DNA from 3 places in the Mesorhizobium sp. WSM3879 genome. Region 1 is predicted to be linked to each of the others. Evidence: riboswitches for the same ligand, from Rfam matches in the RefSeq annotation. Region 1 holds a riboswitch; each other region holds the start of a gene.

The links. Region 1 has a riboswitch for cobalamin ahead of CK218_RS25600 (CbtB domain-containing protein). Riboswitches for the same ligand answer to the same signal wherever they lie in the genome.
Region 2: another riboswitch for cobalamin. It lies ahead of bluB (5,6-dimethylbenzimidazole synthase); the one in region 1 lies ahead of CK218_RS25600 (CbtB domain-containing protein).
Region 3: another riboswitch for cobalamin. It lies ahead of CK218_RS29030 (DUF1636 family protein); the one in region 1 lies ahead of CK218_RS25600 (CbtB domain-containing protein).

What each region holds. Positions count from the first base shown of each region.
Region 1 covers NZ_NSFZ01000014.1:142,923-146,147, reverse strand. Annotated here, with positions in the region: gene CK218_RS25610 (aromatic ring-hydroxylating dioxygenase subunit alpha) at 1-690, opposite strand, end outside; gene CK218_RS25605 (gamma-glutamylcyclotransferase) at 832-1,518, shown strand; cobalamin riboswitch at 1,589-1,787, shown strand; gene CK218_RS25600 (CbtB domain-containing protein) at 1,824-2,003, shown strand; gene CK218_RS25595 (CbtA family protein) at 2,019-2,816, shown strand; gene cobU (bifunctional adenosylcobinamide kinase/adenosylcobinamide-phosphate guanylyltransferase) at 2,809-3,225, shown strand, end outside.
Region 2 covers NZ_NSFZ01000002.1:427,609-430,833, reverse strand. Annotated here, with positions in the region: gene CK218_RS05465 (exodeoxyribonuclease VII small subunit) at 94-345, opposite strand; gene CK218_RS05460 (histone deacetylase family protein) at 349-1,275, opposite strand; cobalamin riboswitch at 1,390-1,568, shown strand; gene bluB (5,6-dimethylbenzimidazole synthase) at 1,611-2,348, shown strand; gene CK218_RS05450 (hypothetical protein) at 2,379-3,225, opposite strand, start outside.
Region 3 covers NZ_NSFZ01000021.1:29,870-33,094, reverse strand. Annotated here, with positions in the region: gene CK218_RS29040 (NADH-quinone oxidoreductase subunit A) at 1-74, opposite strand, end outside; gene CK218_RS29035 (winged helix-turn-helix domain-containing protein) at 402-1,601, shown strand; cobalamin riboswitch at 1,631-1,830, shown strand; gene CK218_RS29030 (DUF1636 family protein) at 1,869-2,297, shown strand; gene cobW (cobalamin biosynthesis protein CobW) at 2,299-3,225, shown strand, end outside.

The sequences.
Region 1 (3,225 bases):
CGCCATCAGGCCGCGCCCATAGATCGGCACCAGCCGCGACAGGTCCTTGTGCACGCCCGGGCAATGCAGGCATTCGTTGAAGTTCTCCCAGAAGATTTTCCAGTTGCAGTTCATCACCTTGGTGAGCCGGTGCCCGGGGACGAGCGTCTCCAGCGGCCAGTTCGAAAGATCGCGGGAGGCGGAGTCGAAGGAGGCTTCCGCCGAGCCATCGGGCTCCACTGCGAGATTGATGAAGACGAAGCCGCGCCACACTGACAGCGCCACCCGGTAGAGCGGATAATTGTCCTTGTCGAAGCCTTCGGGCAGCGATTTCGATGGGACACGGACGAGATCGCCGCGCAGCGAATAGGACCAGGCGTGGTAGGGGCAGGTGAGCAGCCTTGCCTTCAGCCGCCCTTCGCTTTCCTGGCAGAGCTGCGAGCCGCGATGCCGGCAGGTGTTGTGGAAGGCGCGCAAGCTCCCGGCCTCTTCGCGCAGCACGACGACCTGCTGCGAGCCGATACGCGCGGTTCGAAAGGCAAGAGGTTCCGCGAGATCGGCTTCGCGGCAAACCATGAGCCAGCTCCGATACCAGATCGCTTCGAGATCGAGCCGGTAAGCGTCGGCTTCCCGATAGGCGCTTGCAGGCAACGTCGGCTCGAGGCTGGTGAGGCCATTGTAGCGGCTGTGTTCGCTAGGATTTGGCTGCATGAGCGGCTCCCCTTGGCTGATGACAGCCGACACCCGGGCAGGACCGTTGTCAATTGCGCGGCCATTGTCGCTTCCGGGTGCTGCCCTTAAGGTCACTTCGTAATCGCCTGCGGTTTCGCCGGCTGCCCAGGATTGCAAAGTATGCCTGCAAGAACGATGTCGCTGACCGTGGAACTGGTCGCCCGCTGTTTTCGCGCGGTCGATGACCCGGGGCCCGACCCGGATGCCGAGCATCTCGTGGACAGCGACTATGAAGCCATGCTGGATGCATTCGAGGCCGAGCTACCTGCAACCGAGCCTCTCTGGCTGTTCGGCTACGGCTCGCTGATCTGGAAACCGGAAATCGAGCATTTTGAGGAGCGCGTCGCCGTGGCTCGCGGCTGGCATCGCTCCTTCTGCATGAAGATGACGCGCTGGCGCGGCACCAAGCAAAGGCCCGGCCTGATGATGGCGCTGGATCGTGGCGGCCAATGCAAGGGCGTTGCTTTCCGCCTGAACGGTGGTGACCGCCGGCAGGCGCTGGACAGGCTTTTTCGCCGCGAGATGACGCTGAAGCCGACCAGCTACCGACCGCGCCTGCTGCAACTCGCAACCGACAAGGGGCCGTTGAGAGCGCTTGCCTTCGTCATCAATCGCAAAGGCACGACCTATGCCGGCCCACTCAACGAAGACGAGGTGGTCGAAAGGCTGGCGACCTCGTGCGGCCACTGGGGTTCAGGCGCCGACTATCTCTACAACACGGTGAAGAACCTCGAACAGCGCGGTATTCACGACCGCCATTTGTGGCGATTGCAGAAGCTCGTCGCCGAGCGGATCGCCGGATCTTAGTCCGAAACCGGTGCCGCAATCACGCTGCGGCGTGACGGAATTTGGTTTGCCGGTCGCGACGATTCTGCCTATAGTCGATGGCGTCGTCGGTTCCGTTTTTGGAGCCAAGAGGGAATGCGGTGAGGGTGGAGTCTTTGCCCTAAGCCGTGGCTGCCCCCGCAACTGTGTGCGGTAGTCCTCTCCATATACCACTGAGGTTTGTCCTCGGGAAGGTGGGGAAGGGTGCGAATCCGCGAGCCAGGAGACCTGCCGGCGACAGGAAAGTTGACTTCGATGCCCTCGGGTGGAGGGCGAAAGGACAAGACATGAATACCGCTTCCGTCTCCCTCGGCGCCTCCGTCTCCTCGCAGTCGCGCATCATGCAGCTGGCTCTCGCCGCGCTGCTCGGCATTTTCGTCGTCGGTTTCGTCGGCTTCTCGCACATCGATGCGGTCCACAACGCTGCCCACGACTATCGTCACTCGATGGCTTTTCCCTGCCACTGACGAAGGCCCGATATCATGAATCTGTTTCGCAACGTCGTGTTCGTCGCGGCGATCGCAGGGCTCGTGGCGGGCATCGCGCTTGCCTGCATGCAGGCCTATGCGACCGTGCCGCTGATCCTCAAAGCGGAAGTCTATGAAAAGGCGAGTGGCGGTCATCACCACGACCATGCCGCCAACACTGGAACTGGCACTGCCATGAGCTCGGCCGAACCGGCGGGCAATGCGATGAGCAGCGCCGCTCCTGCGTCGACGGAAGCGGCGGCTCCGACCGAGGACGAGGGCTGGGCTCCGGCCGACGGCTTCGAGCGCTTCGCCTTCAACGTTGTCGCAAACATCGTCACCGGCATCGGCTTCGCGCTGATCCTGGTCGCGGTCTCGGAATTCGCCGGTGGCATCGGCAGCTGGCGCCAGGGCGTGTTCTGGGGCCTTGCCGGCTTTGCGGTTTTCACGCTCGCGCCCGGCCTCGGCCTGCCGCCGGAACTGCCGGCCATGCCGGCGGCGGAACTTCTGCCGCGCCAGATCTGGTGGATTTCGACGGTGGCCGCAACCGCGGTCGGCCTTGGATTGATCGCCTTTCGCAAGTCGCTGCCCTTGGCAATTCTGGCGGTCGTGCTGATCGTCGCTCCGCACGTAGTCGGCGCGCCGCAGCCCGTCAGCTTCGAGACGGCGATTCCCGAGGGGCTGCACCATCAGTTCGTGGTGGCGGTGACCCTCACCGATCTGGTCTTCTGGCTGGTGCTCGGTGCGGCCGTCGGTGTGGTGCGCGGCCGCTTCACCGGTACGTCGACCAGCCTGCGCGACAGCTTTGCCTGATCGCGCGGAGGGCCATCTGACCTTCATCATCGGCGGTGCGCGCTCCGGCAAGAGCGCGCATGCCGAGTGCCTGGTGGCGGCAAGCCCGTCGCCTTGGGCCTATATCGCCACCGCGCAGGCCTATGACGAGGAGATGCGCGAGCGCATCGCGCTGCATCGCTCGCGCCGCGGCAAAGGCTGGGTCACCGTCGATGCGCCGCTCGACCTGGTCGGCGCGATCGACGCCTTGCCCGATCACCAGCCGGTGCTTATCGATTGCCTGACATTGTGGCTGAGCAATCATATGCTGGCGGACCACGATATCGAGGCCGAGTGCCGGCGGCTCTCGGATGTGCTTTCGCAGCCGCGCGGACCGTGGTTTGTGGTGTCTAACGAAGTCGGGCTCGGCATCGTGCCGGACAATGCGCTG
Region 2 (3,225 bases), on a different contig from region 1:
CGAGAACCGGACCGGAGCGTACTTGAAGGACGTGAGCACCGGAACCGCAGAAAGCCGCGTTTGCAGGCGGCCTCACCTGAATATCAATACACCTCACTCGGCGTCGAGCGGCTCCGTTCCAACCGGCTTGCCGTCGCGCGAGAGCCTGATCTTCTCGACCTTGTCCTCGGCGGCCTTGAGCAAGCGGTCGCAATGAGCCTTCAGCGCCTCGCCGCGCTCGTAGATCTTGATCGACTGGTCGAGCGGAACGTCGCCGCGCTCCAGATCATCGACGATCTTCTCCAGCGCGTCGAGCGCCTGTTCGAAGCTCATCGCCTTGACGTCTTGGTTAGCTTCATCAGCCATCATTCATCCCTTCATCAGCCGCCCGACATGGGCGGCGACCGAAAATGCCAGTCCTTGCAGATCGTAACCGCCCTCCAGCAGGCTGACGAGCCGGTTGCCGCTGTGGCGCCCGGCGCGCTCCATCAGTTGGCCGGTCGCCCAGTCGAAATCATCCTCGGTCAGGTTGATCGCGGCCAGCGGATCGCGATGGTGCGCATCGAAACCGGCGGAAATGATGATCAGATCCGGCTGGAAGGCGTCGATCGACGGCAGCACGCGCGACAGGAAGGCGTCGCGGAACGTGTCGCTGCCGGTGCTCGGCGCAAGCGGCGCGTTGACGATGTTGCCGGCGCCGGTCTCGCTCTTGGCACCGGTGCCCGGATAGAGCGGCATCTGGTGGGTCGAGCAATAGAGCACCGACGGATCGTCCCAGAAAATGTCCTGCGTGCCGTTGCCGTGATGCACATCCCAATCGACGATGGCGACGCGCTCGGCCTGGTGCTTCTCCTGCGCATAACGGGCGGCGATCGCCGCGGTGTTGAACAGGCAAAAGCCCATCGCGGTCGCTTTTTCGGCGTGATGGCCGGGCGGACGCGCGGCAACGAAGACATTGGCGGCACGGCCCTCAAACACATCGTCGACTGCGGCGTTGGCCGCGCCGATCGCCGTCACCGCCGCCTGCCAGCTTTTCGGGCTGGCGCTGGTGTCGGCATCGATCGAGACGATCCCCGTCTCGGGAATCGCAGCGCGGACACGGCCGACGAAATCCTCCGGATGCGCGTAAAGGATCGTCGCCTCGTCGCCTTCCGGCGCCTCGACGCGGTCGAGGGCCGAAAAAGCCTCGTCGTCGAGCACGCGCTCGATGGCGCGCAAACGGTCGGGCCGCTCGGGGTGGCCGGGCGGCGTGAGGTGTTCCAGGAATACCGGATGAGTGTAAAGACGAGTGGTCATGGCGCCTAATCTAGGCACCTGTCGCACGGATAGCCATGTTTCAGCGCCGAATGATTGGGGAAATCGCGCCCAATCGTGTCGCTGGCGGCATTGGCCCGGCTTCGGCTTCGCGATAAGGTCGCGTCGCTGCCTGGTGCCCGCAACGCGGGAGAATCGGGAACACGGTTGAAATCCGTGGCGTGCCCAACGCTGTGAGGGGGACCGCGCCGGCAAACGCCACTGTCCCAGACGGGAAGGCGCCGGATGCGGGTCGATCCCGAGCCAGAAGACCGGCCCGGCAGACATGGTCATCCGCATGGTCAGGCGGAGGACTGCTTATCGCAAGGGGACAAGCGATGCAGGCACGAACAGCCGCCGCCGGCGGCGATGACTTTGACCAATTGGCGCGCGACGCCGTCTACCGAGCCATGTTCACCCGGCGCGACGTGCGCAGCCATTTCCTTGCCGACGATCTCGACGACAGCGTTTTGGCGCGGCTGCTCACCGCGGCACACCACGCGCCGTCGGTCGGCTACATGCAGCCCTGGAACTTCATCATCATCCGGGACGCCACAAGGCGGCGGCAGGTGCGCGACCTGTTTTTGGCCGCGCGCGAACAGGAACTGCCGGCGATCGAGGTGGAGCGGCGGGCGCTCTACCGCAAGCTGAAGCTCGAGGGCATCTGCGAAAGCGCGCTCAACCTGTGCATCACCTGCGACCGCCAGCGCTCGAAGAACTCGCCGCTCGGGCGCTGGCACAATCCGGAGATGGACCTCTACAGCACCGTCTGCGCGGTGCAGAATTTCTGGCTCGCGGCGCGGGCGGAAGGCGTCGGGGTCGGCTGGGTGAGCATCATCGAGCCCGAAGCGCTGAAGCGACTGCTGTCGATCCCCGAGCACGTCACGCCGATCGCCTATCTCTGCGTCGGCCGCGTCTCGGAATTCGCGCCGAGGCCCGACCTCGAAGCGCATGGCTGGGGCAAGCGCCTGCCGCTGCCCGAGCTGGTGATGAGCGAGACCTTTTGCGGCGCCGGCGAGGCGCCGCTCAAATCGGCGATCGCTCGCCTTGGTTCCCGTGAAGGGGCGAAGCCGTGATCAGGCGGCCTTCGTGGCCGGGGCTGCTGCTCAAGCGGTCCTTGGCGAATCCCAGCGCGAGCCGCCGAAGGGGCTGAGCGCCTTGTCGCGCAATTCCCTGAACTTGGACGAGGCTTCGGCCAGGCGCCGGTCCCATTCCGGATTGGGGACCTGGCCCTCGATGGTGGCGAAGTAGACCTGCATCAGCGAAGCGACGGCGAAGGGCTCGATGAAAGCCGCCTTGAAGGCCCAGGCGAAGACGATGGCCAACACGAAGGCCCAGCCGGCAAGCTGGCCCGGCATGGCCCAGAGAATCGCGGCGGCGGGCGGCAGCATCAAAAGGAAGATGACGAAGGAAACACCCCACATGATCACCGCCAGCCAGACGGCGTTCTTGACCATCAACTTGCCGTTCTGCGCATAGAGCACGACGCCTTGCCTGGCGGTCTCGAAAGGCGAGTTGGAATGGGTGCGGATGTTGTAGCCGAGGATGATCTCGTCGACATAAGTCAGCGACAGGCGGATGACGGTGTTGATGAAGCTCACCAGACCGCTCAAGCCTGGAATTGGTAGGAACGCAGCAATGCCGCCGATCAGCCCTGTGATGGCGCGGATGGCGCCTTTCACCAGCTGGTCGACGACGAAAAGGATGTTGGCCTCGGCGAAGCGCTTCGTCACCACTTCGCGCGCATAGGCGATCTGGCCCTGGCCGTCGGGAACGTCCTGCCCGTCGATCAGATGGACCATGACGGCGATATGGCCTGCCTTGAGCACATAGAGAATGTATTCGCGGATCCAGTAGACGGCGATCGAGACCACGCCGAAGCCGACCACCCCACCCCACAAGGCAAAGGACATCGGCCCGTCCGGATCGGTCGAGATGTGGCCGACGCCGTAA
Region 3 (3,225 bases), on a different contig from region 1:
AGCGCCAGGCCGACAACCATCGCCACTGCGATGAAGAGCACGATAGGCAGATACGAACTTAGGAGTGCGCTCATGCGGCGACTTTCCTTCGGCGGCCAGTTCACTTTGATTACAGCAACGGACTCTAAGGCGGAAGCGTGACAGTTTAACCCGCTGAACCGTTTTAGGTGGCCTATGCTGCGACGCGGCGAGGGTTAGCGCAGCGGTTTCGGCGACGCAAGTCAAACCTTGTTCAAAATCCGGCGCTGGACGCCATATCGGAAGAAACTGGTCCGATCCGCTCCTGTTTGATTTCCTTCATGTTTTACTCCACTTTTCTATCCTGACATATCTCCCGCCATTTGCCTGCTAGCATGGCCGGAATCACCGACTGGAAACCCCGGCAAAGGATCGGTAGCTGGATGAAGGAAAAGATCTCGCTCGCCGCAGCAAGGCGCATTGCGCTCGGTGCGCAGGGTTTTACCGATGCGCGGCCTGCCGGCACGCCCGATCGTCGCCATCTCGCCCGCGTGCTTTCCCGAACTGGCCTGCTGCAGATCGATTCCGTCAGCGCCGTGGTGCGCGCCCACTATATGCCGCTCTATTCGCGCCTCGGCCCCTACCCGCTTGCGCTGCTCGACAACGCGGCCGTCACCCGCAAGCGAACCGTCTTCGAATACTGGGCCCATGAGGCTTCCTTCCTGCCCGTCGAGACCTATCCGTTGATGCGCTGGCGCATGCAGCGCGCCGAGCAAGGCGAGGAAATGTATCTCGGCCTCGCCAAATGGGGCCGCGAGCGCAAGGCGATGATCGAGGAGATCTACGGCCAAGTCGCGCAACGCGGGCCGATCGCCGCCTCCGACATCGAAGGCCACAAGGGCAATGGCGGCTGGTGGGGCTGGAGCGAGGCCAAGCACGCTTTCGAATGGCTGTTCTGGGCCGGGCGCATCACCACCGCCTACCGGCGCGGATTCGAGCGCTATTACGACCTGCCCGAGCGGGTTCTGCCGCAGGCCGTGCTCGACCTGCCGGTGCCCTCGGTCGAGGACGCGCATCGCGAATTGCTGCGCATTTCCGCCCGCGCCCATGGCATCGCCACCTATGGCGATCTGCGCGACTATTTCCGCCTGGCGCCTGGCGATACGAAGGCCAGGATCGAGGAACTGGTCGAGATGGGCGAACTGCTGCCGGTGAAGGTCGAAGGCTGGGACAAGCCCGCCTATCTCCACAAGGACGCCCGCTTTCCGCGCCGGATCGAGGCCCGCGCCCTGCTCGCGCCCTTCGATCCGGTGGTATTCGAACGCACCCGGACGGAAAAACTCTTCGGCTTCCGCTACCGCATCGAGATCTACACGCCGGCCGAGAAGCGCCAGTACGGCTACTACGTGCTGCCTTTCCTGCTCGGCGACCGGATCGTTGCCCGGGTCGATCTGAGAGCTGACCGCCCGGCCGGCGTGCTGCGCGTCCATGCGGCTTTTGCCGAAGCCGGCGCTCCCGCCGAAACGGCCGCACAGCTCTTCGATGAGTTGAAACAGATGCAGGCATGGCTCGGCTTGGAAACCATCGAGGTGACGCCGGCCGGCGACCTTGGGCCGGCGTTGGCCGACATTTCGGTGTCGTAGCCGCGCGTTGACATGCCAGCACCTCTAAGCCTAAATCCGCCGCAGACGGTCTCCTCCCGGCAAGGGGAGGAGCCAAGAGGGAATGCGGTGCGGGAAAACCCAAATCCGCGGCTGTCCCCGCAACTGTGAGCGACGAGCCTCAGCCGAAAACCACTGGGATGTTCCCGGGAAGGCGGCGCAAGGCGACGACCCGCGAGCCAGGAGACCTGCCGTCTGAGACATGAGAATCCGATCGCTCGGCGGGTTTTCCGGGCAAGGAGCCTGGTTTTGGATCGCAACGTCAGTTTTCCGGCTAGTACCGCGGACATTTCGTCCGAACCCCGCGACGCGCTATCGGAAGTGACCGTCATCGTCTGCTCCTCCTGCCGCGATGAGACCGGTTCGGACGCGCATCCGCGCGCCGGCGCCCTCCTTGCCGAAGACGCGCGCCGCGCCGCGCCGGACGAGAAAATCCGCATCCGCACCGTCGAGTGTCTCGGCAATTGCAAACGCCGCCTGAGCGCGGCGCTGCTGCGCGACGGCTGCTGGAGCTATGTCTTCGGTGACCTGGAAACGACCAGCGGCGCCGACCTCGTCACCGGCGCAAAGCTCTTTGCCACCTCGACCGACGGCCTCATCCCCTGGCGAGGCCGGCCCGATTCCCTCAAGCGCGGCCTGGTTGCCCGCATCCCTCCCCTCGACCTGCTGAAGGACTGACATGACCGCATCCCTCTCCCGTGTTCCCTGCACTGTCGTCACCGGCTTTCTCGGCGCCGGCAAGACCACGCTGATCCGCAACCTGCTCGAAAACGCCAAGGGCAAGCGGCTGGCGATCATCGTTAACGAATTCGGCGATGTCGGCATCGACGGCGAGATCCTGAAAGGCTGCGGCATCGACACCTGCCCAGAGGAAAATATCGTCGAGCTCGCCAATGGCTGCATCTGCTGCACCGTCGCCGACGATTTCGTGCCGGCGCTCGACCAGATCCTGTCGCGCACGCCGAAGGTCGACCACATCCTGATCGAAACCTCCGGCCTCGCTTTGCCGAAGCCGCTCGTCCAGGCCTTCCAGTGGCCGACGGTGAAGAGCCGCGTCACGGTCGATGGCGTCATCGCCGTGGTCGACGGTCCGGCGCTGGCCGACGGCCGCGTCGCCTCCGACCTAGACGCCTTGCAGGCGCAGCGCGCCGCCGACGATTCCCTCGACCACGATGATCCGGTCGAAGAGGTGTTCGAGGACCAGATCGCCTGCGCCGACCTCATCATCCTGTCGAAGAGCGATCTGATGGACGCGGCCGGCTCGGAGCGCGCCAATGCCGTCATCGGCGAGCATGTGGCGCGCGCCGTCAAGGTCGTGCCGACCGCGCAGGGCAAGGTCGACCCCTCCGTGCTGCTCGGTCTTGGCCTCGCCGTCGAAGACGACATCGAGAACCGCAAGACCCATCACGATGACGAGCTCGACCATGAGCATGACGATTTCGACTCCTTCGTCCTCGATATCCCGTCCATCGCCAGTCCGGATGAGCTGGCAAAGCGCGTCGCTCTCGCCGCCGAGCAGGAAAACGTTCTGCGCGTCAAAGGCTTTGTCGAGGTGGGTGGCAAGCCGATGCGGCTGCTGCTCCAAGCCGTCGGCCCGCGCGTCAAC